DNA from 3 places in the Burkholderia sp. Ac-20345 genome. Region 2 is predicted to be linked to each of the others. Evidence: riboswitches for the same ligand, from Rfam matches in the RefSeq annotation. Region 2 holds a riboswitch; each other region holds the start of a gene.

What was found. A riboswitch is a leader RNA that binds a small molecule or an ion and turns the genes downstream of it on or off. The one in region 2 is predicted to bind cobalamin.
Region 1: it holds a riboswitch for cobalamin, as region 2 does, so the genes downstream of both, G3O06_RS31090 (iron ABC transporter permease) here and cobA (uroporphyrinogen-III C-methyltransferase) in region 2, are expected to answer to the same signal.
Region 3: it holds a riboswitch for cobalamin, as region 2 does, so the genes downstream of both, G3O06_RS38410 (CbtB-domain containing protein) here and cobA (uroporphyrinogen-III C-methyltransferase) in region 2, are expected to answer to the same signal.

The regions. Positions count from the first base shown of each region.
Region 1 is NZ_JAAGPO010000114.1:18,285-30,087, reverse strand. Features, by position in the region: gene G3O06_RS31115 (cobalamin-binding protein) at 1-274, shown strand, start outside; gene cobC (alpha-ribazole phosphatase) at 364-948, opposite strand; gene G3O06_RS31105 (adenosylcobinamide-GDP ribazoletransferase) at 933-1,709, opposite strand; gene cobT (nicotinate-nucleotide--dimethylbenzimidazole phosphoribosyltransferase) at 1,699-2,754, opposite strand; gene G3O06_RS31095 (ABC transporter ATP-binding protein) at 2,807-3,622, opposite strand; gene G3O06_RS31090 (iron ABC transporter permease) at 3,619-4,734, opposite strand; cobalamin riboswitch at 4,776-5,027, opposite strand; gene G3O06_RS31085 (ATPase) at 5,182-5,532, shown strand; gene G3O06_RS31080 (cell division protein ZapA) at 5,529-5,843, shown strand; RNA gene ssrS (6S RNA) at 5,924-6,105, shown strand; gene G3O06_RS31070 (EVE domain-containing protein) at 6,177-6,638, shown strand; gene G3O06_RS31065 (SIMPL domain-containing protein) at 6,820-7,560, shown strand; gene lgt (prolipoprotein diacylglyceryl transferase) at 7,672-8,562, opposite strand; gene G3O06_RS31055 (LysR substrate-binding domain-containing protein) at 8,652-9,566, opposite strand; gene ilvD (dihydroxy-acid dehydratase) at 9,702-11,375, shown strand; gene G3O06_RS31045 (c-type cytochrome) at 11,503-11,803, shown strand, end outside.
Region 2 is NZ_JAAGPO010000199.1:53-6,968, reverse strand. Features, by position in the region: gene G3O06_RS39425 (cobyrinate a,c-diamide synthase) at 1-663, opposite strand, end outside; gene cobO (cob(I)yrinic acid a,c-diamide adenosyltransferase) at 666-1,268, opposite strand; gene G3O06_RS39415 (cobalamin biosynthesis protein) at 1,306-1,683, opposite strand; gene cobA (uroporphyrinogen-III C-methyltransferase) at 1,680-2,429, opposite strand; cobalamin riboswitch at 2,599-2,836, opposite strand; cobalamin riboswitch at 2,951-3,217, shown strand; gene cobW (cobalamin biosynthesis protein CobW) at 3,547-4,635, shown strand; partial or broken gene cobN (cobaltochelatase subunit CobN) at 4,642-6,916, shown strand, end outside.
Region 3 is NZ_JAAGPO010000189.1:1,739-13,541, forward strand. Features, by position in the region: gene G3O06_RS38390 (DHA2 family efflux MFS transporter permease subunit) at 1-437, shown strand, start outside; gene G3O06_RS38395 (2OG-Fe(II) oxygenase) at 713-1,456, opposite strand; gene G3O06_RS38400 (inorganic phosphate transporter) at 1,769-3,361, opposite strand; gene G3O06_RS38405 (histidine phosphatase family protein) at 3,547-4,134, opposite strand; cobalamin riboswitch at 4,186-4,322, shown strand; gene G3O06_RS38410 (CbtB-domain containing protein) at 4,355-4,564, shown strand; gene G3O06_RS38415 (CbtA family protein) at 4,578-5,300, shown strand; gene G3O06_RS38420 (LysR family transcriptional regulator) at 5,323-6,231, opposite strand; gene metE (5-methyltetrahydropteroyltriglutamate--homocysteine S-methyltransferase) at 6,359-8,653, shown strand; gene G3O06_RS38430 (MFS transporter) at 8,753-10,078, opposite strand; gene speB (agmatinase) at 10,134-11,090, opposite strand; gene G3O06_RS38440 (LysR family transcriptional regulator) at 11,229-11,803, shown strand, end outside.

The sequences.
Region 1 (11,803 bases), on a different contig from region 2:
GCTCAAGCCGCTCGTGCCGACCGTCACCGACGAGGCCGTGCTCGCGGTCAATCCGGAGGCCATCGTGACGACCAGCGCGGGTACGACGCGCTCGGACGAACCGCTGCCGAGCCTGGCGCGCTGGCGCGCGTGGCCCGCGCTGACGGCCGTGGCGCGCAACAACCTGTTCGCAATCGACGGTGATCTGCTGACGCGGCCGTCGCCGCGGATCGCGCAGGGCGCGGCCGCGCTGTGTGAAGACCTCGATGCCGCGCGTGCGCGGCGCCCGCGCTGATTTCCGGCGGCTCGCGCGTTCATCGCGCGTCAGTTGCCTGAGACGGATTGACCACGCGCTGCGTCGCTCACATGCGGACGCCAGCGCACCTATTCGTCCCAGTGCACCACTTCCCACGTTCGCGTGGCAGCATCCGCACGCAGCCAGACAACACCACCTGTCGGTACGGGCCGAGACAACAGCGTATCGAGCGGCACGCGCAGCACATGCGATGCAAACGCGCGGATCACCCCCGCATGCGTGACCGCCCATTGCGGACGATCGAATTGCGCCACGGCATCGGCCCGCCCCGCGACCCGCGCGGCAAACCGCGCGACGCTTTCGCCGCCATGCGCACACGCATGCATCAGGTCGGCCGCCCACGCATCGAGCGCCGTGCGATCGATATCGTCCCAGCGCCGCATTTCCCACGCGCCGAAATCCATTTCCTGCCAGTCGGCATCGCGCCGCAACGGCACGCCGCATGCCTGCGCGAGCCGTTCCGCAACCGACGCGCAGCGCGTCAGCGGGCTCGTCCAGACATGTTCAGGAAGGGGCGCGCGGAGCGCCGACAGATGTGCGTGCACGGCCTGCGCACCGGCGTCGGCCGGCGCGGCGAGCGGCACGTCGCTGCGTCCGTAGCAGATGCCCGGCTCGACGCCGACGGCAGGATGACGGATCAGGACGACGTCCATCCGAGCACCACGAGATAGAGCGCCAGTTCGCACAGTTGCTGCGTGAAGCCGAGACAGTCACCTGTATAGCCGCCAATCCGCTTCACGAAATAGCGGGCGGCCCATGCGCGCACGAGCACGAGCGCACCGCATGCGGCGACGCCCATGCGCCAGTCGGGCCAGAACAGCCAGGGCAATCCAAACAGTGCCGCGACGCAAGCCGCGCGTGCGCCCATCCGTTGCGCGACCGGTTTCGCCTTGCCTTCGGGCCGCACGTAGTCGAGCGTCATCAGCAAGCTCACCGCCGCCGCGCGGCTCGCCGCGTGCGCGGCGATCATCGTCCACGCAGCACGCAACGGCAGCATGGACGCAAGCGCCTGCCATTTCACGCCGAGCGAGATCACGAGTGCGACCGCGCCGAACGTGCCGATCCGCGAGTCGTGCATGATGCGCAGCACGTCGTCGCGCGTATAGCCGCCGCCGAACGCATCGCAACTGTCGGCGAGGCCGTCTTCGTGGAATGCACCGGTCGCGAGCAGCGTCGCGGCCATCGACAGCCCGACCGCGATCGACGGGGGCAGCACGCGCAACGCGACGAGATACACGAGCGCGCCCCAAGCGCCGACGCATGCGCCGACGAGCGGAAAATAACGCGCGGCCTGATCGAGATCGCCGGCCGCGTAGCCGATCGAGCGCGGCACCGGCACGCGCGTGAAGTAGCCGAGCGCGACGAAGAAGTAGCGCAGTTCGGCCCGCACGCCGCGCGCGCGATCAGGCGTCACGATTGTCGACGCCGGCGGATTCGAAGCTCGCCATTTCCGTGAGAAACGCCGCCGCCGCACGCACGAGCGGCAGCGCGAGCGCCGCGCCCGTGCCTTCGCCGAGCCGCAGGTCGAGCGCGAGCAGCGGCTTCGCGCCGAAATGCTCGAGCATGCGCCGATGCCCGGCCTCGTGCGACGTATGCGAGAACACGCAGTAGTCGCGCACGCCGGGCGCGATGCGCTCGGCGACGAGCAGTGCAGCCGTTGCGATGAAGCCGTCGACCAGGATCGTCATCCGCTCGCTTGCGGCCGCGAGATATGCGCCCGTCATCATCGCGATCTCGAAGCCGCCGAACGTCGCGAGCACGTCGAGCGGCGCAATCGCGTGCGAATGCTTGACGAGCGCACGGCCGAGCACCGCGCGCTTGTGCGCGAGGCCCTGGTCGTCGAGGCCCGTGCCGCGCCCGACGCACGCGTCGATCGGCACGCTGAGCAGGCGGCTCATCAGGCACGCGGCCGACGACGTGTTCGCGATCCCCATCTCGCCGAAGCCGATCACGTTCGTGCCGAGCGACGCATGCAGGCGCACGCGCGCCGCGCCGGCCGCGAGCGCCGTCATCGCCTCGTCGCGCGTCATCGCCGGCTCCGCCGCGAAGTTGCGCGTGCCGCGTGCGACCGGCAGCGACACCAGCCGGTCCGACACCGGCAACGGCGACGCGACGCCCGCATCGACGATCTCGAGCGTGCTCTGCGCGACGCCCGAGAATGCGTTGATCGCCGCGCCGCCGGCGAGGAAGTTCGCGACCATCTGTGCGGTCACCGCTTGCGGATAAGGACTCACGCCCTCGGCGGCAATCCCGTGATCGCCGGCAAACACGATCATCACGGGACGCTTCACGACCGGCCGCTCGGTGTGCTGGATCAGGCCGATCTGCAGCGCGACCGCCTCGAGCTGGCCGAGGCTGCCGGGCGGCTTGGTCTTGTGGTCGATCACGTGCTGCAGGCGCTTGCGCAGCACATCGTCGAGCGGCGCGATTTCGGGCGGGAAGGGGGTCGGGGTCGTCATCGAGGAGCCGGGTCGTTGGCGCGGCGTGCGCCGCGCATCGAAAAAGGAAAGGTCATTGTCGCTCGGGCCACGCCGGCAGCAGTGCATCGCGGCCGTTCTCGCGGATCAGCACGAGCGGATAACCGAACGCATCGCTTGCGCGCTCGGGTGTCAGTACGTCGTGCACGGGGCCGGCCCACGCGTGGCCGCGGCCGTCGAGCAACAGCGCATGCGTCGCGAAACGCCGCGCGAGATTCAGATCATGGCACGAGAACAGCACCGTGCGCGGGCCCGCGTCGAGCCATGCGGCCAGCGCGGTCAGGCAATCGATCTGGTGATGCAGGTCGAGATGCGCGAGCGGTTCGTCGAGCAGCATCAGCGGCGCGTCCTGGCACAGCGTCGCGGCCAGCGCGACGCGCTGACGCTCGCCGCCCGACAGCGACAGCACGTCGCGCGACGCGAGCGCGGTCAGGTCGAATGTCGCCAGCGCGTCGCGCGCGGCCGCGCGGTCGCCGTCGCGCTCCCAGCCCCAGCCGCCGAGATACGGGAAGCGGTTGAGCAGCACCGTGTCGAACACGGTCGCGCTGAATGCGTCGTGCAGTTGCTGCGGCATCAGCGCGCGGCGCTGCGCGAGCTGCTCGGGTGGCCACGCGGCAAGCGGCCGGCCGTCGATCTCGACCCGTCCGCCGGCCGGCGGCTGCAGCCCGGCGAGGGTTGCAAGCAGCGTCGTCTTGCCCGCGCCGTTCGGCCCGGCGACGCACCAGATCTCGCCGGGACGGAACGCCCGGGTGAAGCCATCGAGCAGCGTGCGCGCGCCGGCCTTCAGCGTCAGGTTGACGGCCGCGTAGTTCATGTCGCCAGTGGTGGCATGCAGTGCGGCCCCCGTCATCGCATCGGCCTCCTCAACAACATCCACAGGAACACCGGCACGCCGATCAATGCGGTCATCACGCCGACCGGCAGTTGCGCGGGCGCGATCGCGGTGCGTGCGAGCAGGTCAGCCGCCATCACGCCGCCGCCGCCCGCGAGCATCGCGGCCGGCAGCAGCATCCGCTGGTCGTTGCCGAAGGCGAGCCGCAGCGCATGCGGCACGACGAGGCCGACAAAGCCGATCGTGCCGGCTGTCGTCACCGCGGCCGCGGCGGCCAGCGACGCGACGAGATAGATCCGCACGCGCAGGCGCGCAACGGGCACACCGAGCGCGAGCGCGGTCGCGTCGCCGCGCAGCAGCACGTTCAGTTGCGGCGCGGCCGGCAGCGCGACGCATGCGGCCAGCAACAACGCACCCCACGCGAACCACGGCGCGGTCACGCCGTTCAGGTCGCCCGTCAGCCAGAAGATGATCCCGCGCAGCCGTGCTTCGGGCGCGAGCGACAGCAGCAGTGTGACGAGCGCGCCCCACCCCGCCGCGATCACGACGCCCGTGAGCAACAGCCGAGGCGACGCGTCGCGCGACTCGCCGCGCCACAGCTCGCGGCGCGCGAGACCGAGCACGAGCGCGACCGACACGAGCGAACCGGCGAACGCCGACGCATCGACGAGCCACCACGCGCCGCCCGCGATCATCGCGACGAGCGCGAAACCGGCCGCACCGCCCGACACGCCGAGCACGTACGGCTCCGCGAGCGGGTTGCGCAACAGCACCTGCAGCAGTGCACCGGATAGCGCGAGCAGCGCGCCGCATGCAAAGCCCGCGAGCGCGCGCGGCAGGCGCAGCGTGCGGACGATATCGGCGAACAGCGCGTCGCCGCCATGCGGCACGAGCGACGCGAGCGCCTGCCATGGCGACATCGGCACACTGCCGATCGACAGCGACGCGACGAACAGCAACGCGACCGCCACAGCCAGCGCGGCCCAGATCGCGGTGGCGCGTGCGGCGCTCATGCCGCGCGCGGCGCCGCACACGACGTGCGGCGCACCTGCTTGCGGCTGCCGGCCGGTCGTGACTTGAGCGCCGCGCGGACGATTGGGGTCAGCATCGAAGAAGATTCCATGAAGCATTGCGCGCCCCGCCTCCCCGCAGGCCGCGCGTCACGAAGCCCGTGCGGGCTTCCCGTCTCGGCCGGTATCCGGGCTGGCGGCGGTCCGGCTCGCCTTCCCGCGCGATGACGCGCAGTGGCCCGCGTCCGCATGCACGACCTGCACGCGAAACGCGCCCGAGCCGGCCTGCGTCACGGGACGCGGCCGCTTACCGTTGCGGGGGCAGCGCAGGTTGGCGGGCTTCCGGCGCCCACGCCCTGCTTCCCGTTTAACCGCGCGTTCCACGCGCGAGCACCGAGGCGGCGCCAGTTTAGGAGCGGGTCGCGCGAGCGTCAAGGAAGCGTCCGGACACGCATGGGAAGCGCTGATTCGCGGCAAGAAGCAGGGGTGTTACGACTGGAAACGTTACAGATGTCGGATTGCGCGTTATTCCGCGCTAAAATGCTGGGTCTTTAGAGGACGCAGCAAATGCTCAACGAACTCGAAACCCTATCTCAAAATATTGGCCGTCTGATTTCGCTGAACAAGCGCTATCACTCGGAACGGCTCGCGCTCGAGGAGCAGGTCGCGCAATTGCGCGCGGATGCGGACGCAGTCCGCACGGAACTCGCGCAACTGCGCGACGAACGTAATGCGCTCGCAGCCGAGCGCGACACTTTGTCGGCAAAGATCGACGACGCCCAGGTGAAACTGAACGCGATTCTCGAAAAGCTCCCGCGCTCGAAAAACGCGGAGCAAGCCGACAACCAGCTCGACCTGCTGGATGCACAGGCGCGTGCGGATGGCGATGACGCGGCCAGCCACGGAGAACATGCATGAGCACCAAGCAGATCGAAGTCTCGATTCTCGGTCAGCCCTATCGTCTCGCCTGTTCGGCCGAGACCGAAGCGGCGCTGCTCGAAGCGGTCGCGCGCGTCGACGCCGAAATGTCGAAAATCCGCTCGAACAGCTCGGTACGCGGCACCGATCGCATCGCCGTGATGGCGGCGCTGTCGCTCGCGTCCGAATTGCTGCGGCTGCAAACGAGCGTGCGGCACGGTGAAGCATTTCCGGCGGAAGAAATCCGTCGTACAATGCACCAGATGAACGAACAGCTCGGCGCGGTGCTCGCACAGCACGAGACGCAGTAACGTTTGATCGATGCGTCGATTCCCCTTGATCTCGGCGATCAACGGTGGTCAAATTGGCGCAACGAAACACAGTTCAGTCAGCTTCCCTGCCTGGTTCGCCAAGGTCATATATTCCTTGAACCAATGCCATGTGCACGGTTGCGGAAATTTGTAGCACGGGCGCGCGCGTCACTCTGTCTGATGTACCCGAAGTGCTGCTAACTGCGACCAATTCTGAACCCCAGGTTCAGGATGCCGGCCTAGCGGCCAAGGCGGGGGCCTATCCAACGGCATCGGGCGAAGCCCGGTGCCGTTTTCTTTTGTAGCAGCCTCTTTCTGCGTCGATCACGATCCATGCAATACTGGCTGATGAAGTCCGAACCGGACGAAGCAAGCATCGACGATCTCGCCAACGCACCGCAGCGCTCGCTGCCGTGGACCGGCGTGCGCAACTATCAGGCGCGCAATTTCATGCGCGACACGATGAAGATCGGCGACGGCGTGCTGTTCTATCACTCGAGCTGCCCCGAGCCGGGCATCGCGGGCCTCGCCGAAGTGTCGTCGACGCCCTACCCCGATCCCACGCAGTTCGATCCCCAAAGCCCCTATTACGACCCGAAGTCGAATCAGGAAGCGCCGCGCTGGCTGCTCGTCGACGTGCGCTACGTAAAAAAATCGCCGCTCGTGCCGCTTGCGGCGCTGCGCGAACACGACGAACTCGCCGACATGCGCGTGCTCGCGCGCGGCAACCGGCTGTCGATCACGCCCGTCACGCGCGCCGAATGGCGCTTCATCACCGAAAAGCTGATGAAGTAGGCGCACGCCAAAGGTCAAATCTGGTCAGTACGCGCCGCCGTCACGGAACTCGCGGTACTTTCGCGCAGCCTAAGCAACCGCTGCCGGCCGATCGGGCCGGCTGTCGTTTTTTTCGTCGCGCGGCCCGCCCGCGTCGTGCGCGCGCAATCCGCGTGCACGCCCTCGCACAAGGAGTCCAACAATGACCAAGAAATCCGCACTCGCGCTGTCGCTCGCCCTTGCCGCCGCCGTTCCCGTCGCGCTGACGCTCGCGTCGCCCGCCGCGCACGCGCAATCCGCGAACCCGCACTTTCCGGAGCCGGCAGGCGTGCTGTCGCTGTCGTCGCAGGCCAGCGCCGACGTACCGCAGGACATCATCCACATCACGCTGTTCTACGAGCAGCAGGCCAAGGATCCGGGCAGCCTCACCGCGCAGTTGAACCAGCGCGCCGACGCAGCCCTGTCGCAGGCGAAGGGCGTGTCGGGCGTCACCGCACACACGGGCGCATTCTCCGTCTATCCGAGCACCGATCGTGACGGCAAGATCTCCGCATGGCGCGGCCGCACCGAGGTCGCGCTCGAATCGCGCGATTTCGCCGCAGCGTCGAAGCTTGCGGGCCAGCTGTCGAACCTGATGCAGGTCGCGAACGTCGAGTTCTCGCTGTCGCCCGAAGCGCAGCGCGCGGCCGAGCAGAAGCTGACGACCGAAGCGATCAAGTCGTTCCGCGCCCGCGCGGACGAAGCCGCGAAGGCATTCGGCTACAGCAGCTACACGATCCGCGACGTGAACGTCGGCGGCGGCCGCAACGTGCAGCCGTACCCGCGCATGATGGCAATGGCCGCGGCGCCGATGGACAGCGCAAAGATGAGTGCGCCGATCGCGGTCGAAGGCGGCAAGGCCACCGTGTCGGTCACCGTCAACGGCTCCGTGCAGATGAAGTAACGCGCAGCGCACGGCAGTCCGAAATGAAAAACGCCGGCCCGAGGGCCGGCGTTTTTCATTTGCGTGCGCATTGTCGATGCACGCGCCGATCGCACGTGCATCGGCATCACATCATGCAGCGGCATGCGCCGCGCGGCGGCGATACGCCCAGACCATCAAGGCGATGCCCGTGAGGATCATCGGCAGCGACAGCCACTGCCCCATCGACAGGCCGAGCGCAAGCAGGCCGAGGAAGTCGTCGGGCTCGCGCGCGAACTCGACCGTGAAACGTGCGAGGCCGTAGCCGATCAGGAACAGCGCGGAGATCGCGCCCATCGGCCGCGACTTGCGCGAGAAGAAGAACAGCGCGAAGAACAGCGCGATGCCCTCGAGCGCGATTTCATAGAGCTGCGAAGGATGGCGCGGCAGCATCTGGTATTGCATGAACACGTCGGCGAGATGCCACTTCTCGACGAGCTCCGGATGCTTCGGCAACCATGCCGCATCGTCGCGCATCGCGCCCGGGAACAGCATCGCCCACGGTGCGGACGGATCGGTCACGCGGCCCCACAGTTCGCCGTTGATGAAGTTGCCGAGCCGCCCGGCCGCGAGCCCCGCCGGCACCATCGGCGCGACGAAATCGGTGACCTGCAGCCAGTGGCGCTTGCGCTGCCACGCGAACAGCACCATCGCGAGCGTCACGCCGAGGAAGCCGCCGTGAAACGACATGCCGCCTTCCCACACCTTGAACACGTCGAGCGGATGCGAGAAGTAGAAATCGGCCTTGTAGAACAGCACATAGCCGAGCCGGCCGCCGAGCACGGTGCCGAGCACGCCGTAGAACATCATGTCGTCGATGTCCTTCGCGGTCCAGCCCTGCGCCGCGACGTGCGGCAGCTTCAGGCGGATCCGGCCGACGACGATCGCCGCAATGAAGCCGACGAGATACATGAGCCCGTACCAGCGCACGGCCAGCGGCCCGAGATGGATCGCAACGGGGTCGAAATTCGGGTGAATGATCATGGGTTAGCGAAGAAGTTTTCGAATGCGGTACGGCCGTCGCAAACGCGCAGCACCGCGCTTTGGACGGCACCGGCGCGTCATCGTTCACGTCATGTGGCGACGCCCTGCGCGCGCACGACGTCGATGAAGCCGGCCAGCACGGGGCTCACGTCGCCGGTGCGCCACACGAGGCCCGTCTCGACGACCGGCGCGTGACCGGCGAGCGGCCGGTAGACCACGCCGGTGCGCCGCAGGTTACGCAGCGATTGCGGCACCAGTGCGACGCCCATGCCGGCCGACACGAGGCTGACGATCGTCTGCATCTGGATCGCCTCCTGGCCGATGCGCGGGGTTTCCCCCGCCGCGCCGTAGCAGCCCGTAATGATGTCATAAAAGCCGGGCGCCAAACGACGCGGAAAGATCACGAGCGGCAACGCGGCGACCTCCGCGAGATGGACAGGCTCGTCTTCGGGCGCGTCGCTCGCTGCCGCCGGCATCGCCACCACCAGCGGCTCGCGCACGACGGGCAGGTACGACAACCCGGCCGCGTGGCGCGGCGGCACCGGCGGAATGACGAGCCCCGCATCGATGCGGCCGGCGACGAGTTCATCGATCTGCACGTCGCTCGTCGCCTCCGCGAGTTGCAGCCGCACCTGCGGATAGCGCGCGCCGAACGCCCGCAGCAGCGAAGGCAGCAGCCCGTAATCGGCGGTCGACACGAACGCGAGCGACAGCGAGCCGGCCTCGCCGCGTGCGAGCCGTCGCGCAAGCGGCGGCAACGCATCGGCCGACGCAAGCAGCCGGCGCACGTCGGGCAACAGCGCCGCGCCAACCGCCGTCAGCGCCACCGAGCGCTTGGTGCGCACGAACAGCGCGACGCCGAGCGCATCCTCGAGCGCGCGGATCGCCTGCGATAGCGGCGGCTGCGTCATCGACAGGCGTTCGGCCGCGCGGCCGAAATGGCGCTCGTCGGCGACGGTCGCGAAATAGCGCCACTGGCGCAGGTCGGGAGTCGGATCGGCCATGGCTCTCTCATTCGAAAAACGACTTAATAAGCGACAAATAATATATTGGACATCCCAATCCGGACACTCCATTCTTGATTGATCCGAACCGGCGCGCCGTTCAGCGGCGTTGCCCAGACAACGATGGAGTCCCCCATGGCTTACAACCGTCGCTCGAAGCACATCACGCAGGGCGTGGCCCGCTCGCCGAACCGCTCGATGTATTACGCACTCGGCTACCAGAAGGACGATTTCGACAAGCCGATGGTCGGCATCGCGAACGGCCATTCGACGATCACGCCGTGCAATTCCGGCCTGCAGCGCCTGTCGGACGCGGCCGTCGCGGCCGTGAAGGCGTCCGGCGCAAACCCGCAGATCTTCGGCACGCCGACGATTTCGGACGGCATGTCGATGGGTACCGAAGGCATGAAGTACTCGCTCGTGTCGCGCGAGGTGATCGCCGACTGCATCGAAACCTGCGTGCAGGGGCAATGGATGGACGGCGTGGTCGTCGTCGGCGGCTGCGACAAGAACATGCCGGGCGGGATGATTGCGCTCGCGCGGCTGAACGTGCCGGGCATCTACGTGTACGGCGGCACGATCCGCCCCGGCAACTGGAAAGGCCGGGACCTGACGATCGTGTCGTCGTTCGAGGCGGTCGGCGAATTCACCGCGGGCCGGATGTCGCAGGAGGATTTCGAAGGCGTCGAGCAGAACGCCTGCCCGACGTCGGGGTCGTGCGGCGGGATGTACACCGCCAACACGATGAGCTCGTCGTTCGAGGCGCTCGGGATGTCGCTGCTCTATTCATCGACGATGGCGAACCCCGACCAGGAGAAGGTCGACTCGGCCGCCGAATCGGCGCGCGTGCTCGTCGAAGCCGTGAAGCGCGACCTGAAGCCGCGCGACATCATCACGAAGGAATCGATCGAGAATGCGGTGTCGGTGATCATGGCGACGGGCGGCTCGACCAACGCGGTGCTGCACTATCTCGCGATCGCGCACGCGGCCGAGGTCGACTGGACGATCGAGGACTTCGAGCGCATCCGCAAGCGCGTGCCCGTGATCTGCGACCTGAAGCCGTCGGGGAAGTACGTCGCGACCGACCTGCACCGGGCCGGCGGGATTCCGCAGGTGCTGAAGATCCTGCTCGACGCGGGGCTGCTGCACGGCGACTGCATGACGATCACCGGCCGTACGATCGGCGAAGAACTGCAGGACGTGCCCGGTGTGCCGCGCGCGGACCAGGACGTGATCTTCCCGATCGACCGTGCGCTGTACAAGGAAGGCCACCTGGCCATCCTGAAAGGCAATCTCGCGGAAGACGGCGCGGTCGCGAAAATCACCGGCCTGAAGAACCCGGTGATCACGGGCCCGGCACGCGTGTTCGACGACGAGCAGAGCGCGATGGATGCGATTCTCGGCGACCGGATCCGCGCCGGCGACATCCTCGTGCTGCGCTACCTCGGCCCGAAGGGTGGCCCCGGCATGCCGGAAATGCTCGCACCGACGTCCGCGATCATCGGCAAGGGGCTCGGCGAATCGGTCGGCTTCATCACGGACGGCCGTTTCTCGGGCGGGACCTGGGGGATGGTGGTCGGCCACGTCGCGCCCGAGGCGTTCGTCGGCGGCACGATCGCGCTCGTGCAGGAAGGCGACTCGATCACGATCGACGCACACCGGCTGGTGCTGCAGCTGAACGTCGACGACGCGGAACTCGCGCGGCGCCGCGCCGCATGGCAGCAGCCGGCGCCGCGCTACACACGCGGCGTGCTCGCGAAATTCGCGGCGCTTGCGCGGCCCGCGAACAAGGGTGCCGTCACGGGTTGACGCTCGCGCGTCAAAACATGTGACCCCGATAAACATGGCCGCAGGGGGAACGCGCAAAACGCGCTTTCCCTTTGCTTTTATAATGCGCGGACCATGTAGCCGGCCGTCCCCGCCGGCGGAGAACCGCATGAAACACTCGATATTGCGCGTCCTGCTCGCCACGCTGCTGATCGGCAGCGCGGCGGCGGCGCGTGCCGACCAGGCCGACGGGCTCGCGCTTGCCCAGCGCAAGAACTGCATGGCCTGCCACGCGATCGGCAAGCCGCTGATGGGCCCGTCGTTCCGCGACATCGCCGGCAAGTATGCGGCGCGCGGCGACGCCGTCGATTACCTTGCCCAGTCGATCGTGAAAGGCAGCGTCGGCGTATGGGGCAGCGTGCCGATGCCCGCCAATACGCAACTGACGAACAGCGAAGCCCACACGCTCG
Region 2 (6,916 bases):
GAACGCAACAGCCGGCGGCAACTCGGCAAGCGCCGTTTGCGCGAGCGCATCGGCCGCGCGATCGAGCCGCGCATCGAGATCGTCGATGTCGTTCGGCTGGTGCAGGCCGAGATGCCGCTCCGGCAGCGCGATGCCCGCATCGGCCGGCACGTGCCCGAGCCAGCGCAAGTCGTCGGGCAACGCCTGTTGCAGCAGTTCCGCATGCCGGGCCGAGCCGACGCGATTCGCCAGCACGCCATGAAACGGCAGCCCCGCCCGGAACCGCGCGAGCCCGAACGCGATCGCCGCGAACGTCTGCGCCATCGACTTCGCGGAAATCACCGCGACGACCGGCACGCCGAATGCAACCGCGAGGTCGGCACTGCTCGGCGTGCCGTCGAACAGCCCCATCACGCCTTCGATCAGGATCAGGTCGGCATCGCGCGCGGCGTCGGCAAGCAGCGCGCGGCAGCCGGCCTCGCCGACCATCCCGAGGTCGAGCGCATGCACGGGCGCGCCGCTCGCGCGTTCGAGCAGCATCGGATCGAGAAAATCGGGCCCGGTCTTGAACACGCGCACGCGGCGGCCGAGCCGGCGGTGCAGCCGCGCGAGGCCGGCCGTCACCGACGTCTTGCCCTGGCCCGACGCGGGCGCACTGACGAACAGCGCGGGGCAGGCCGGCATGCTCAGAACTCCACGCCGCGTTGCGCCTTCACGCCTTGCTCCTTGTACGGATGCTTGACGAGCCGCATTTCGGTGACGAGGTCGGCCGCGTCGATCAGCGCGTCGGGCGCATGCCGCCCGGTCACGACGACGTGCACCGAATCGGGACGCGCGGCCAGCGTCGCGAGCACTTCGTCGAGCGGCAGGTATTCGTACTTCAGCACCGTGTTCAGCTCGTCGAGGATCACCATCCGGTAGTCGCCGCTTTCGATCATCCGGCGCGCCTCGTCCCAGCCCTTGCGCGCGGTCGCGATGTCGGCGTCGCGGTTCTGCGTGTTCCACGTATAGCCGTCGCCCATCGTCACGAAATCGCATTCGGCCACCGCGCCGAGGAAGTCGCGCTCGGACGTGTGCAGCGCACCCTTGATGAACTGCACGACACCGAGCCGCATGCCGTGGCCGAGCACGCGCACGGCCATGCCGAACGCGGCCGTGCTCTTGCCCTTGCCGTTGCCGGTGTTGACGATCAGCAGGCCCTTTTCATTGGTGGCGGCGGCCTGCTTCTTCTCGTGGCCCGCACGGCGGCGTTCGGTCATCCGTTGATGGGATTCGGCGTCGGTTTTCATCGGATTCGTCCTGTCGAAAGAAAGCGAAACAAAGGATTCAGAGCGGGCCGGCGAGTGCGACCGTCACGCCGTCCCGGATGGATTTGGGGCCCAGCAGCCGGCCGTGCGGCGCCGCGAGCTGCGCGCACGGCTCGGCCACGCCCGCGACGCCGAAGCGGGCGAGCGCGGCATCCGACGGGCCGCTCGCGGCCAGTTCGGGGCGGCTCGCGAGCTGCGCAGCGTCGAACGCAACCAGCGGCCAGCCGCGTCGCGCGCACAACGTGCGCAGCGCGCGGTCACGCGCCTTGTCGGCGAGCGTGGCGACGAGCGCCGGTTCGGCGGCCGGGTACAGCGTCAACGCCGCGCGGATCGCGGCATCGAGCTGCGCGGCCGTCACGCCCGCGCGGAAACCGACGCCGAGCGCGACGCGCATCATGCGCCGCTGCCGAGCGCGGCACGTACCGCGGGATCGGCGGCGAACGCCGCGACGCGGCCGATCACGACGATCGCCGGCGAGCCGATGCCGGTTGCCCCGACGCGTTCGACGAGCGTGTCGAGCGTCGCGAGCACGTGCCGCTGCCCGGGGCGCGTCGCGTTCTCGATCGCCGCGCACGGCGTATCGCCGGGCAGGCCGCCGTCGCGCAGCGCGGTTGCAATCGCGTCGAGCCGGCGGATGCCCATGTAGATGACGATCGTCATGCGCGTGGCCGCGAGCGCGCGCCAGTCGGGTTCATCGGCGCCCGCGCCGTGGCCCGTGACGAAGATCACCCCCTGAGCGTCGCCGCGCTGCGTGACCGGTATGCCGATTGCGGCCGGCGCGGCGATGCCCGCGGTGACGCCGTTCACGACCTCGACCGGGAATCCCGCCGCGCCGAGCGCGGTCAGCTCCTCGCCGCCGCGGCCGAACACGAACGGATCGCCGCCTTTGAGCCGCGCGACGCTGCGGCCCGCTTGCAGATGCGCGAGCATCGCGGCGACGATCGCTTCCTGCGGCGTCGACGCATGACCGCCGCGCTTGCCGACGTGCTCGATGAGCGCATCGGCACGCGCATGGCGCAGCACGTCGGGATTCACGAGATCGTCGACGAGCAGCACGTCCGCCGCGCCGATCGCGTGGGCGGCCTTGAGCGTCAGCAGGTCGGCGTCGCCGGGGCCGGCGCCGATGAGCCAGGCGCGGCTCATCGGGCGTGGCACGGCGCGCACCGTGTCGAAACAGTGAAACAGGGCAGGCAGGCGGCGCGGCGGCGGCCAGCGGACAGGTCAGGCATGACGGATCGAACGAAGCCCGCGCGGACGCGGGCAAAATGCGCACCCCATCCGTCCCCCGCGGATCGGGCGTTCGGCGAGCGTCGGGCTCGCCCCTTGCGTCGGCCGGTATCCGGGCTGGCCGCTTGCCAGGCCGCAGCCTTCCCGCCCGGCTGAAGGGCAGTGGCATCGTGGGCGGCATGGACGCGTGCGCGGGGAAGCGCGTCGCGCGGGCGGCGTACCGTTGCGGGGACAGCACAGGCCGGGCGGTGGTCCGCCTCCTGTTTCCCGTTTAACTGCAGGCGCGGAATGCGCATGCGAGCACCGAACGCGGCGCATACGATAGCACAGCGATCCACCCGTGCGAACCGCCGCGCACGGCTTCCGGCCACGCGCGCCGGGCATGGGAAACCGGGCCCGGCGGCCCGTTCCGCCTTGACGCTCCCCGCACCGCCGCCTACACTCGCACGCGTTTTGGTGCTCGCGCGCGCCGCTCCGGCATGCGCAGTTAAACGGGAAACAGGAAGCCTGCCTGCGCCGCAGTCGAGCCAACCTGTGCTGCCCCCGCAACGGTAAGCGAACGCGTCGCGCGCAAGTGTGACGCAACGCCGCTTCGCCGCATGCCGCGCGCATGCGGACGACCGCCACTGGATGCCGCGTGCATCCGGGAAGGCGAAGCGGCGTGTTCGCCAGCCCGGATACCGGCCTAAACGTTGGGGTTCAGCGCCGCGGGGAGGCGGCGCATCGTCCACGGCCGCAGCAGGCCCGACGCCCGCGTGTCGCCCGTTTCCTCCGCCGATCCGTCCCTGCGCGAACCCGCGCCGGCCGGCGCGGCGAACGGCAGGCGGCGTGCAGCGGGCCAGCGGCAGCCGTGTTGGCACTCACGATGTCGACCGTTCGCAAGGAAGCACCATGTCCGATTCGTCGTACCACCTGTCCCGCGACTGTCCGTCCGGACCGCGCGACGGCACGCCTGCGATCCGCCAGATGAACTGCCACGCCGCCATCGACGCGACGATCCCGTCCTGATTCCATCTTCGACACCGGACCTACCATGACCCTACGCAAGCTTCCCGTCACGATCGTCACGGGCTTTCTCGGCAGCGGCAAGACGACGCTGATGCGCCACATCCTGCAGCACGCCGAAGGCCGCCGCATCGCGGTGATCGTCAACGAATTCGGCGAGCTCGGCATCGACGGCGAAATCCTCAAGGGCTGCGGCATCGGCTGCGAGGATGCCGAGGGCGCGCAGGGCGAAGCGGCGGGCCAGCTATACGAACTCGCGAACGGCTGCCTGTGCTGCACCGTGCAGGAAGAGTTCTATCCGGTGATGGAAGCGCTCGTCGAGCGCCGCGCGGACATCGACCACGTGCTGATCGAAACCTCGGGCCTCGCGCTGCCGAAGCCGCTCGTGCAGGCGTTCAACTGGCCGACGATCCGCAACAGCTTCACGGTCGACGCGGTCGTGACCGTCGTCGACGGGCCGGCCGCCGCAAGCGGCCAGTTCGCGGAAAACCCGCAGGCCGTCGACGCGCAGCGCCGCGCCGATCCGAACCTCGACCACGAATCGCCGCTGCACGAGCTGTTCGCCGATCAACTGTCGTCCGCCGATCTCGTGATCGTGAACAAGGCCGATCTCGTCGGCGATACGGAGTTTGCACAGATCGAAACCGCGATCCGCGACGAAATCCCGCCGCAGGTGAAGATCGTGCGCGCGACGCGCGGCGAACTCGACCTCGCACTGCTGCTCGGCCTCGAATCGGCATCGGAAGAAACGATCCACCTGCGTCACGATCATCACGGCTCGGCCGACGACGGCGATCACGATCACCATCACGACGATTTCGACTCGGTGGTCGTGTCGGGCGACGCCGGCACGCGCGAAGCGACGATCGCGGCGCTGCAGCGCGTCGTCGAGGCGCACACGATCTATCGCGCGAAAGGCTTCGCCGCGCTGCCCGGCGCGCCGATGCGGCTCGTCATCCAGGGCGTCGGGCGCCGCTTCGACAGCTATTTCGACCGTCGCTGGCAGGACGGCGAAACGCGCGCGAGCCGCTTCGTGCTGATCGGCGAGGATCTCGACGCGGCCGCGCTGCAACGCGCGTTCGACGCCGCGTGCGCGGCCGAGCCGCAACAGGCGTAACGCACGATGCATCTGCTGCGCACCACACCGGGAGGCTTCGTCGACGATACTCAGGGTGTCGTCCGGATCGACCAGCAGCCGGCCGAGATCGTGATCCTGAGTTCGGCCGACACGACGCTGTCGCTGCTCGCGAGCGTCGTGCCGCACCTGCCGGCCGGCTTCCCGAGCGTGCGGCTCGCGAACGTCACGTTCCTGCGGCAGCCGGCGTCGGTCGACTTCTACGTCGACGACGTGCTGCAGCATGCGAAGTCGGTCGTGATCGACCATCTCGGCGGCGAGGCGTACTGGCCGTACGGGATCGAGCAGGCCGTGTCGCTCGCGTCGAAGCGCGGGCAGCAGCTCGCGATGTTCTCGGGCGACCTGCAGGAAGACCCGAACCTCGTCGCGAAGAGCACCGTCGCGCCCGACCTGTGCAGGCTGTGGTGGCGCTATCTGCGTGAAGGCGGCGTGCACAACGCCGAAGCGCTGCTGCGCAGCATTGCATTCCACACGCTCGGGTTCGGCGACGAACCCGAACTGCCGCGCCCGCTGCCGGCCGCGGCGCTGTATCACCCGGCGCGCGACCGTGCGAGCGTCGACGACTGGCGGCCGCGCTGGACGCCCGGCGCGCCCGTCGTCGCGATCCTGTTCTATCGCGCGCACTGGCAGGCCGCGAACACGGCCGTGTTCGATGCGCTGGCCGACGCGCTCGTCGAGGAAGGGCTGAATCCGCTGCCGATCGCGGTCACGTCGCTGAAGGACGCGGTGAGCCGCGAGGTCATCACGCAGCTCTGCGACACGCATGGCGTCGCGCTCGTGCTGAACACGACCGCGTTCGCGGCCGGTGCGATCGACAGCCCCGAACACGACGTGCTCGCCGGCGATGCGCCGGTATTGCAGGTGATCCTGTCCGGCGGCAATCGCGACGCGTGGGTGGCCGACAACCAGGGCCTGCATGCGCGCGATATCGCGATGCACATCGCGCTGCCGGAAGTCGACGGCCGCATCGTCACGCGCGCGGTTAGCTTCAAGGGGCTCGCGTACCGCTGTCCGCACACCGAGGTCGACGTCGTGCGCTACCAGCCGGACGCCGAACGGATCGCGTTCGTCGCGGCGCTCGCGCGCGGCTGGTGCCGGCTGCGCACGCTCGACAACATCGACAAGCGCGTCGCGCTGATCCTCGCGAACTATCCGCAAAGCGAAGGGCGGATCGGCAACGGCGTCGGGCTCGACACGCCGGCCTCCGCACTGCGCGTGCTCGCGGCGCTGCGCGACGCAGGCTACGCGGTGGCGGACCTGCCGCCCGACGGCGACGCGCTGATCGCGCGGCTCACCGAAGGCGTGACCAACGACGCGGCCGTGCATGCATTGCGTCCCGCATTCCAGAGCTTCCCGCTGGCCGACTACGTCGCGCGTTTCGCGCGGCTGCCGGTGGCCGTGCGCGACGCGCTGAACGAACGCTGGGGCCCGCCCGAAGCCGACCCGACGCTGCGGCACGGGCGCTTCACGATCGCCGGCTGGCGCGCGGGCAACGTGTTCGTCGGCATCCAGCCGTCGCGCTCGCGCGGCGAGAACGACTACGCGAGCTACCACGACGCGGATCTCGTGCCGCCGCACGCGTATCTCGCGTTCTATTTCTGGCTGCGCGATGCGTATCGCATTGACGCGGTCATCCACCTCGGCAAGCACGGCAACCTCGAATGGCTGCCGGGCAAGAGCGTCGCACTGTCCGACGCGTGTTGGCCCGACCTGACGCTCGGGCCGCTGCCGCACCTGTACCCGTTCATCGTCAACGATCCGGGCGAGGGCAGCCAGGCGAAGCGCCGCGCGCAGGCCGTGATCATCGATCACCTGATGCCGCCGCTCACGCGCGCCGAAAACTACGGCCCGCTGCAGGATCTCGAACGGCAGGTCGACGAATACTACGAAGCGCTGATGGTCGATGCACGGCGCGCGAAGCTGCTGCGCAAGACGATCCTCGCGACGATCGCCGAGCACCGGCTGCATGACGAGCTGAGCGTGTCGCCGCCGCGCGATACGGGTGACGAGGATGCGCTGCTCACGCGCGTCGACGCGTGGCTGTGCGAACTGAAGGAGGCGCAGATTCGCGACGGGCTGCACGTGTTCGGCGAGTCGCCCGCCGAGCGCCAGCGGCGCGATACGCTGCTCGCGCTCGCGCGCTTCCCGGTGGGCGACGGCAAGGGCGCACGCGCGGGGCTGATCGGCGCGCTCGCGCGCGATCTCATGCTCGGCGACGACTTCGATCCGCTCGCGGCCGACTGGGCCGCGCCGTGGGCCGGCC
Region 3 (11,803 bases), on a different contig from region 2:
GCTTCCGGCGCGTCGCACTCGTCGACGTGACGATGGTCGGCTTCTTCACGATCGCATGCGGCTGGCTGACCGCATCGACGCCGCTGGCAATCACGCTGCTCGTCGTATTCGTCTACGGACTGACGCGGTCGATGCAGTTCACGACGCTCGCAACGCTGGCCTATGCGGATATCCCGGCCCAGCAGACAAGCGCGGCCAGCACGCTGTGGAGCGCTGCTCAGCAGATGACGATCGGGATGGGCATTGCGTTCGGTGCATTGTCGTTGCGACTTGCTGCGTTGGTGCGTGGCGATGCGGCCGGCATGCACTACGTGCTCGACGACTTCCGCTGGGCGTTCGTCGCGGCGGGCGTGCTCGCGTTGATGACGTTGCCGGGTTACGCACGGCTCGCGTTCGATGCGGGCGACCGGCTGCGGGCGAACGTAGCGCGCGGGTAGGTCGGGTTTCCCGCCGACTTTGTGTTGAGACAGGTGAGTTTATGGGCTCTCCGCCACTCACTTGAAACGTCGATCCGTTGTGCCCTGACGATCCGACGGCAAGCGAAAACGCACATCCGTCACGGTGGATGAGTGAACTGATCGCGTGGTGATACCCGTTCGTGAAGAACCCCGATCAATAACGCGCGATGGGCACGTCGGATGCGCGGTATTTCCCGCGCGGATCCGCCATTGTGATGGATGGTGCGGCAGCGTCGTGTTCGTCCCGATCGTCGTCACTGTGCGTCGTGGAAGATGATGCCGACCGTGTGACGATGGCCGCTCCGGATCCGGCTGACGCCGTGGCGCAGGTTGACGCGATAGACGCCGCGCGTTCCCTGCACGGGCCTGCCGTGCACGGCGAAGATTACTGCGTCGCCCTGCGTCAGCGGCACCACTTCCGCACGCGACTGCATGCGTGGCCGCTGTTCCGTCAGAACGAATTCGCCACCGGTGAAATCGCGGCCCGGCGCCGACAACAGGATCGCGACCTGAAGCGGAAAGACGTGTTCGCCATACAGGTCCTGATGGAGACAGTTGTAGTCGTCGGGACCGTATTGCAGGATCAGCGGCGTCGGTCGCGTCTGTCCCGCTGCGTGGCAGCGATCCAGGAAGGTCGCGTGGTCTGCCGGATAGCGAACGTCGATCCCAAGTGCCTTGTTCCAGCGATTCGCGGTTGGCGCGAGATGCGGGTAGATCGTCGCACGCAACTCGGCGACGACCGCAGGGAGTGGGTACGCGAAATACTTGTACTCACCACGGCCGAACCCGTGCCGCGCCATCACGACGCGCGAGCGATACAGCGCATCGCGCGGATACAACGATGCGAGCGCTGCGCACTCGCTTGCCGAGATCAAGCCCGGCACGCGCGCGCATCCATGGCGATCGAGATCGGCATCGACAGTCGTCCAGTCGATCGCGTCGACGCGTTGTGCGATATCCAGCGATTCGACGGCAGGTTGCAGGTCGGCAATGTTCACGGGCGTACCTCGGTTCGTCAGCAATGGGGCGCCATGCGGTCGCGCGGAACGTTTCGGCCACGTCGCCGGCATGGTTGAGCCCACGGCAAATGTTGATGAGCCCAGTCTACGGATGTCCATGCACCGGCGCGCTCCAGATCTTGCGCTTCAATTCGGCAAAGGAAGAAGGTGAGCGCTCGCGATGGCATGGACGCACACGATGCCTCGACGAGTCGAAATGGAGAAGCGGAGAGGCGGAAAGGCGGAAAGGCGGAGAGGCGAATCTTCTGCAGCAGGCAGCCGGCTCCTGCCGGCCACCCACCGCATCACCGCTTACGCCACCGTCCGGAACAGCCAATAGAGTCCGCCGGCGAGCACGATCGACGCCGGCAGCGTCAGCACCCACGCCAGCACGAGGCTGCGCACCGTGCCCCATTGCAAGCCCGATCCGTTCGCCGCCATCGTGCCCGCGACGCCCGACGACAGCACGTGCGTCGTCGACACCGGCAATCCGTACACGTCGGCCGCGCCGATCGTGAGCATCGCGACGAGTTCCGCCGACGCGCCCTGCCCGTAGGTCAGATGCTGCTTGCCGATTTTCTCGCCGACGGTCACGACGATCCGCTTCCAGCCGACCATCGTGCCGAGGCCCAGTGCGATCGCGACCGCTACCTTCACCCACGTCGGAATGAACTTGGTCGCGTGGTCGAGCTGCTTGCGATAGTTGTCGATCGCGAGCTTGTCGTCGGCAGCGAACGCGGGCTGTCCGGACTTCTCGATCAGGCGGATTGCTTCGGATACCAGATACATCGTGTTGCGCACGTTGTCGACGTCGCGTTGCGGCACGGCCGCCATCGAGCCTGACGCGCCGACCGCGGTCGCGAGCGACGTGGACAACTGCCGCACGGCGGGGATCACGGCCGGCGTCAGCTCGCGATGCTGCACGTAAAGCTCGACGTCGGCGCGCGGGTTCGCGGACGGCGCGACGCCGTTCGCGTACTTCCCGAACGTCGCGGCTGCCTGGTTCGCGACCGCAACGAAGGTCTGCGTCTCGGCCGGCGTCACGGCCTTGTTCAGTGCATAAGCGGTCGGCACCGTGCCGATCAGGATCAGCATGATGAGGCCCATCCCTTTCTGGCCGTCGTTCGAGCCGTGCGCGAACGACACGCCCGTGCAGGTCAGGATCAGCAGGCAGCGAATCCAGAACGGCGGCGGCTGGTCCTTCGGCGGCTCCTTGTACAGTTCCGGAATCCGCACGAGCGTTTTCAGCACGAGCAGCAGCAGCGCGGCACACAGGAAGCCGACGAGCGGCGAGAGCAGCAGCGACTTGCCGACGCCGAGCGCTTGGCCCCAGTCGACGCCGCTCGTGCCGGACGGCCCGTGCATCAGCTGGTTCATCAGCCCGACGCCGATGATCGAGCCGATCAGCGTATGCGAGCTCGACGACGGCAACCCGAAATACCAGGTCGCGAGGTTCCACACGATCGCGGCGATCAGCAGCGCGAACACCATCGAGAAGCCCGCGCCGCTGCCGACCTGCAGGATCAGCTCGACCGGCAGCAGTTGCAGGATGCCGAACGCGACGGCGCCGCTCGAGATCATCACGCCGAGGAAGTTCCACAGGCCGGACCAGATCACCGCGACGTTCGGTGTCAGCGAGTGCGTATAGATCACGGTGGCCACCGCGTTCGCGGTGTCGTGGAAACCGTTGACGAATTCGAAGCCGAGCGCGATCAGCAGCGCGGCGCCGAGCATCAGGTACGGGAACAGCGACCCTTCGCGCATCGGCGACAGATCGTCGATCAGGTGGGTGGCGATATAGATCGCACCGATCGCGAGCACCAGCAGGAAGACGGCATAGCCGAGCTGCCTGGTGCGCTCGACGGAACCCGAATTGTTCGGGGCAGACGAAGCAGGTTGATTCATGACGGTATCTCGTAAGGGAACCGCGACCGATCCTAGCTTCGGCTAGCAGTCAGTTTGATGACAGCAGGGAGTGCGAACGGTGTGTCTTACAGCGACGTAAGGTGAGCATCGCCAGGCAATTGCGATACGACGCGACATGTCGGCTTGCGTCGTGGCCGACATCGCGAACGCAACAGGGCAGGAGGCTAGGTGGCAGTGTCGCGCCGATCGTCGGCGGCGATCAACATCCATCCGTGCGGCGACGCAGCGAATGTCGTGCACGACAGCGGTGCGACGTCGATGCGGGTTGCCGCGTCGGGATCCATCCGCAGCGCATGCGCGACGGCCGCGCGAACGATCGGTGCATGTGTGATGGCGACGATGTCGCGGTCGTGCTGCAGCGCGTTCAACCATGCGCCGACGCGGCGCATCGCTGCATCGAACGATTCGCCGCCGTGCGGCGACGCGGACGGATCGCCGATCCACGCACCCAGTTCGTCAGGCAGGTCGCGCGCGAGGTCGTGTAGCCGCCGGCCGCGCCAGTTTCGGTAGTCGATGTCGCGCAGTGCGTCATCGATGTCCGCGCGCAGCCCGAGCGCATCGGCGGTCTGCACCGCACAGCGGGCCGGGCTGCACAGCACGAGCGCGCCTGCGACGCCCGTCCACCGGTCGCGCAGCGCCGCGGCTTCGGCGAGCCCGTGCGCGTCGAGCGGATCGTCGTCGGGAAACGTGCCGGTGCGCATCGCCCGGGTCGACGCATGTGCAATCAGGCGCAGCGAGGCATGCATGTTCATGTCGGTTTTCGGATGATCCGGGACGGACGCGCTCGTCCACCTGCCGCCGCTTCAATACGCGAACATTCGCGCGTACAATTCGCCGGATACGAAATGCGGAAGCCGGTGCAATCCCGGCGCGGTCGCGCCACTGTAACCGGTGATCCATGATCCCGGAAGCCAGACCTGCCTTCGTACCCATCCAACATTTGTCGGGGCGCGATTCCCCTGAGGTGCATCCATGAGCGAAGCAGTGCTGAAGCCGGCGGTCGTGCCGGCACCCATCCCCGTCCGTGAACTGTTGCCGTGGGCCGTGTTCGTCGGCCTGATCCTGTTGCTCGCACTGTATTTCGTCGGTGCGGAACAAGGCGCGACGTCGCTGGTGCCGGGCATGTATGTCCACGAGTTCGTCCACGACGGCCGCCATCTGCTCGGCTTCCCCTGCCACTGACGCGGAGGTCACGATGGTCGGAAAGCTGCTCATGCGCGGGATGCTCGCAGGCATCGCCGCAGGCCTCCTCACGTTCGGTTTCGCGAAAGTCGTCGGCGAACCGCAAGTCGATCAGGCAATCTCCTTCGAAGAAAAAACCGAAGCCGCCCACGGCGAAGCACCGGAACCCGAACTGGTCAGCCGCCACACGCAAGCCGGCCTCGGTCTGCTGACGGGCGTCGTGACCTACGGCGCGGCATTCGGCGGGCTGTTCTCGCTGGTCTTTGCGTATGCGTATGGCCGAGGCAGCCGTCTCCCGGCACGGCCGCTGGCTGCGTGGCTCGCGCTGGCGTCGTTCGTCGCGCTCGTGATCGTGCCGAACATCAAGTACCCGGCCAATCCGCCGTCGGTTGGCGACCCCGACACGATCGGCTATCGCACGGGGCTGTTCTTCCTGATGATCGCGATCTCGGTCGCGACGATGGTGTTCTCGGTCAGCGTGCGCCGCCATCTGCTGGCGAAGCTCGGGCAGTGGAACGCGTCGATCGTCGCCGGGCTCGTGTTCGTCGCGATCATCGCGGCCGTGCAGATCGGGCTGCCGTCGGTCAGCGAGTTGCCGGCCGATTTCCCGGCGGCCTTGCTGTGGAAGTTCCGCGTGGCGGCCATCGGCATGCAGGTGATCATGTGGACGACGATCGGCCTGTTGTTCGGCGCGTGGGTCGAGCGCAGCGAACGCGTCGGCATGCGCGCGGCCTGACGCACTTGAGAACCGGGCGCGCCTAGCGCAGCATGCGCGGCGCGCTCCACGTCGATTCGCGCGCCAGCGCGACGAACGCGGCCAGATAGTCGATCGACGCATCCGCGTCGCGGATGCCGAGGAAGATCTGCTTCGCGATTCCCTTCTTGCCAAGCTTGACCGGCACGACCGGCATCCGGTCCACGTATTCGTCGGCCAGCCATCTCGGCAGCGCGGCCACGCCGCGCCCGCTCGCCACCATCTGCAGCATGATGTCGGTCGTCTCGATCGACTTGTGCCGCCTCGGCACGATGCCGGCCGGCGTCAGGAACTGGTTGTAGATGTCGAGCCGGTCGGTTTCGACCGGGTAGGTGATCAGGATCTCGTCGGTCAGCTGCTCGGGCGTCACGTAGTCGGCGTTCGCGAACCGATGTGAATCGGCGACCACCAGCACCTGCTCGTAGTCGAACACAGGGTCGAAGCGCAGGCCCGGCTTGTTCAGCGGATCGGGCGTCACGAGCACGTCGATGTCATAGCCGAACAGCGCGCCGATGCCGCCGAACTGGAAGCGCTGCTTCACGTCCACGTCGACGTCGGGCCAGCGCGACAGGTAGGGCGACACGACCTTCAGCAGCCACTGGTAGCACGGGTGGCACTCCATCCCGATGCGCAGCGTGCCGCGTTCGCCCTTCGCGTACTGCTTCATCCGCTCCTCGGCGAGCTCGAACTGCGGCAGCAGCCGGTTCGCCAGCTTCAGCAAATACTGTCCGCCCTGCGTGAGCCGCAGGCCGCGACCCTCCCGATCCCAGATCGGCGTGCCGAGCTGCTGCTCGATTTTCCGGACGGTATGGCTGAGCGCCGATTGCGTGAGGTGCAGCGCATTGGCGGCCGCGGTCAGCGAGCCCTGACGCTCGACTTCACGGATGACGACGAGATGGAATCGTTCCAGCATGGATAGCGCTCGCGCAACAGATACATGAACAACTTTAATGGATGAATGAAATAATGCCATTTTATTTCATGGTTTGAAATCCCTATCATGGCTGCCGGATCTTCAAATTTCTTCTGGACGACAGCTCATGGTCACGACACACAACCTCGGTTTTCCGCGCATCGGCGCGAAGCGCGAACTCAAGTTCGGTCTCGAACGCTACTGGAAAGGCGAATCGTCGCGCGACGAGCTGAAGGCGCTTGGCGCCGAGCTGCGCCAGCGTCACTGGAACGATCAGCGCGACCTGGACCTGGCGCCGATCGGCGACTTCGCGTTCTACGATCAGGTGCTCGACATGAGCTTCACGCTCGGCAACCTGCCGAAGCGCGTGCAGGGCTTCCACGGCGACGTGCTCGACAACTATTTCCGTGTCGCGCGCGGCCGTTCGGCGCAGTCGGCGGAAGAGCATGCCGACTGCTGCGGCGGGGTCGCGGCCGGTGAAATGACGAAGTGGTTCGACACGAACTACCACTACATCGTGCCGGAATTCCACGCTGACACGAACTTCTCGCTCGACCCGTCGCGCCTGCTCCAGCAACTGGCGGAAGCGCTGGCGCAGGGCGTGGGCGCGAAGCCGGTGATCCTCGGCCCCGTCACGTACCTGTGGCTCGGCAAGGCAAAGGACGATTCCGACCGCCTTGCACTGCTGCCGAAGCTGCTGCCGGTGTACGGCGCGCTGCTCGACACGCTGACCGCGCAGGGTGTGGAATGGGTGCAGATCGACGAACCGATTCTCGTCACCGAACTCGATGCCGAGTGGCAACAAGCATTCAAGACTGCGTACGCTGCGCTCGAAACGCGCCGCATCAAGGTGCTGCTCGCGACGTACTTCGGTCAGCTTCAGGACAACCTGGCGCTTGCGAGCTCGCTGCCGGTCGACGGCCTGCATGTGGATGCGATCAACGCACGCGACGAAGTCGACGCGCTGGTGCGTGAACTGCCGGCCGAGCGCGTGCTGTCGGTGGGTGCGATCAACGGCCGCAACATCTGGAAGACGGACCTGAACACGACGCTCGACTGGCTCGAACCGCTCGCGAAGCAACTGGGCGAGCGCCTGTGGCTCGCGCCGTCGTGCTCGCTGCTGCACGTGCCGGTCGATCTCGCGAGCGAGGACAAGCTCGATGCGGAAATCCGTTCGTGGCTCGCGTTCGCGCTGCAGAAGCTCGACGAGCTGAAAGTGCTCGCGACCGCACTGAACGAAGGCCGCGACAAGGTGGCCGATGCGCTGGCCGCGAACGCCGCCGCGATTCATTCGCGTCGCCACTCGCCGCGCGTGAACAACCCGGCGGTGAAGGCCGCGATTGCCCGGATCGACACGCAGCTCGGCAACCGCGTGAGCCCCTATACGCAGCGCGCGCCGAAGCAGTCGGCACGCCTGAACCTGCCGGCGTTCCCGACGACGACGATCGGCTCGTTCCCGCAGACCGGCGCAATCCGCCAGGCCCGCAGCCAGTTCAAGGCCGGCGCGCTGGATGAAGCCGGCTACCGCACGGCGATGCAGGCCGAGATCGAACGCAGTGTCCGCGAACAGGAGTCGCTCGAACTCGATGTGCTCGTGCACGGCGAAGCCGAACGCAACGACATGGTCGAATACTTCGGCGAGCAGCTCGACGGCTACGCGTTCAGCCAGTTCGGCTGGGTGCAGTCGTACGGTTCGCGCTGCGTGAAGCCGCCGATCCTGTTCGGCGACATCAGCCGCCCGAAGGCGATGACGGTCGAATGGATCACGTATGCGCAGTCGCTGACGAACAAGCCGATGAAGGGCATGCTGACTGGCCCCGTGACGATCCTGAACTGGTCGTTCGTGCGCGACGACCAGCCGCGCTCGGTGTCGTGCTACCAGCTCGCGCTGGCGATCCGCGAGGAAGTGCTCGATCTCGAGAAGGCCGGCGTGCGCGTGATCCAGATCGACGAGGCTGCGCTGCGCGAAGGGTTGCCGCTGCGCCGAGCGCAGTGGGGCGAGTACCTGAAGTGGGCGGTCGAATCGTTCCGCATCACCGCGAACGGCGTGCAGGACGATACGCAGATCCACACGCACATGTGTTATTCGGAGTTCAACGACATCATCGCGTCGATCGCCGACATGGATGCGGACGTGATCACGATCGAGACCTCGCGCTCGGACATGGAGCTGCTCGATGCGTTCGACAACTTCAAGTATCCGAACGAAATCGGGCCGGGCGTGTACGACATTCACTCGCCGAACATCCCGACGCAGGAGCACATCGTCGGCCTGATGAGGAAGGCGGCTGAACGGATTCCGGCGGAACGCCTGTGGGTGAACCCGGACTGCGGCCTGAAGACGCGCCAGTGGGCGGAGGTGATTCCGGCGCTGACGAACATGGTCGCCGCAGCGAAGACGCTGCGCAACCAGGTGCACTGATCGGGGCGCGGTCCGGAAAACAAGAAGGGCGGCCAGATGGCCGCCCCCGGATGTACGAGGCCCGGGCGGGCGAAGCCGCCAGCCCGGTGCGCGTGTGCGTTACGCAGTGCGTACTGCGTGCGGCAACGTGTCGGCCACCTTGCGGGGCGCGCCCGCATCATCGATGCTCACACGCCGCGAGATCAGCCACACGCACAACGACGACAGGATCGCGGCGCTCGTGTACTGGAGCGCGAGCGGCCACCATTGCGGCGCGGTGTTCTGCGCGATGATGGTCGCGACGAGCGGCGTGAGGCCGCCGGCGAGCGCGCCGCACACCTGGTACGCGATCGAGATCGCCGTGTAGCGGATGCGAGCGACGAAGATGCCGCTGACGAAGCCCGCGACCACCGAGTAGTAGCCCGATTCCGCGAGCGTCGCGAGGCCGACGCCGACCGTGATCGACAGCGGCGTGCCCATGTGCACGAGCGGCAGCATGACGAACGGGACGATCGCGGCCCATGCGCCGGTGATCAGCAGCACGCGGGTGGTGCCGAAGCGCTGCGCGAGAAACGCGGCCGCGAGCTGCACGACGAACTGCAGCACGGCGACGATCGTCATGCAATGCAGCACCATCGACCGGTCAAGCGACAGGAACTGCGTCGCATAGCTGATCATGAAGATGTTGCTGAAATACACGCCGGCGATGCCGTACACGTTCGCGCCGATCGCGAGCAGCAGCAGCGGCCAGTACTTGAGCGCTTCTCGCAGCGGTTTCTGCGCGATGTTGCCGCTCTTCTTGATTTCCTCGAACTCGGGCGATTCCGACACGCTCGCACGGATCACAAAGCCGACGATCAGCAGTACGGAACTTGCCAGGAACGGCACGCGCCAGCCCCAGCTCATCATGTCTTCCTTCGACAGCGTGCTGATCGCGCCGAATGCGAGCATCGACAGGATCAGGCCGCTTGCGCTGCCGAGCTGCGCGAACGACGCGAAGAACGTGCGCTTGCCTTCCGGCGCATGCTCGCCGGCGAGCAGTACCGCGCCGCCCCATTCGCCGCCGACCGCGATGCCTTGCAGCACGCGCATCAGCACGAGCAGGACCGGTGCGATCACGCCGGCTTGCGCATGGGTCGGCAGCAGGCCGATCGCGACCGTCGACACGGCCATCAGCATCAGCGTCGCGAGCAGCGAACGCTTGCGGCCGAAGCGGTCGCCGAGGTAGCCGAACATCACGCCGCCGAGCGGCCGCGCGAAGAAGCCGACCGCGAACGAGCCGAACGATGCGAGCAGGCTGATGAAGCGGTTTTCGCCGGGAAAGAACAGCGGCCCGAACACGATGGCGGCGGCGGTCGCGTAGCTATAGAAGTCGTACCACTCGATCGTGGTGCCGACGAACGACGCGAGCGCCGCCCGCTTGGGTTGCTTGACGGAAGTCCCCATCTTTATTTGTGCTCCTCTTGAATCCTTTGATTTGGAATAGGTGGCGGTGCCGGAATCAGTCGCGGTACGCGACGCCCGGCAGCACGCACAGCAGCTCGTACGCGAGGTTCGCGCCGAGCAGCGCCGTGGTGCCGAACGGGTCGTACGGCGGCGCGACTTCGACGAGATCGCAGCCGACGATGTTCAGCCCCTTCGCGCCGCGGATGATCTCGAGCGCCTGCGGCACCGTGAGGCCCGCGATTTCCGGCGTGCCGGTGCCCGGCGCGTAGGCCGGATCGATGCCGTCGATGTCGAAGGTGATGTAGACGGGCGTGTCGCCGACGCGCGCGCGCACTTCTTCCATCAGCGGCGCGAGCGACTTGTTCCAGCACTCTTCGGCCTGGACGACGCGGAAGCCCTGGTCGCGGCACCAGTCGAAATCCTCGGCGGCGTAGCCGGTGCCGCGCAGGCCGATTTGCGTGACCTTGTCGCCGTGCAGCAGGCCTTCCTCGACCGCGCGGCGGAACGGCGTGCCGTGCGCGATCTTTTCGCCCATCATCGTGTCGTTCACGTCGGCGTGTGCATCGACGTGGATCAATGCAACCTTGCCGTGCTTGCGGTGGATCGCGCGCAGGATCGGCAGCGCGATCGTATGGTCGCCGCCGAGCGTGATCGGCTTGCAGTCGTGCTCGAGGATCGCGTCGTATGCGGCTTCGATGCGTGCGATGGAATCGTGCAGGTTGTACGGATTGATCGCGACGTCGCCGATGTCGGCGATCTGCAGCGAGTCGAACGGAGCCGCGCGCGTGGCCATGTTGTACGGGCGCAGCAGCACGGATTCGGTGCGGATCTGGCGCGGGCCGAAGCGCGCGCCGGTGCGGTTGGAGGTGCCGAGATCGAACGGCACGCCGACGAAACAGGCGTCGAGCCCTTCGGCGCTTGCCACGTGCGGCAGGCGCATCATCGTCGCGATGCCGCCGCAGCGCGGCATTTCATTGCCGCCGAGCGGCTGGAAATGGGTGTGGTCGTTCATGGCTGTCTCTTCCGATGTGGGGTTGCCGTATCATGCGACGCGGCTTGGCGCACAGTTTTACGCGCTCCGCCGGGAAAGAAGAATGCGAAGATATCGACGTAAACATCGATTTTCATCGATGTATGGAAGGGGATGAGCGTGCTGGGGAATCTGTCGACCCTCGATCTGCGGTTGATCCGCGTGTTTCTCGCGGTCACGGACGCGGGCGGCGTATCGGCCGCGCAGGCCGTGCTGAACGTCGGGCAGTCGACGATCAGCGCGCAGCTTTCGTCGCTCGAGACGCGGCTCGGCTACCGGCTCTGCGAGCGCGGCCGCAGCGGTTTCCGGCTCACGCCGAAGGGTGAGCGCTTCCACGCGATGAGCCGCAAGCTGCTCGCGGCGCTCGACGAATTCGGGATGGCCGCGCGGCATATGGACCGCCAGCTGGTCGGCACGCTGAACATCGGCCTGATCGGCCATACGCCGGTGAGCCAGAACGCGCGGATCGCCGAGGCGATCGCCGCGTTCCGCACCCGCGACGAGGCCGTGCGATTCTCGATCTCCGTGCGCGCGCCGGGCGATCTTGAGGAGAGGCTGCTGAGCGACGAGATCCAGATCGCGGTCGGCTACTTCTGGCACCGGGTGCCGTCGCTGCACTACACACCGCTGTTCATCGAGCGCCAGGTCGCGTACTGCGGGCGCGGCCATCCGCTGTTCGACGGCGCCGGCGCGCT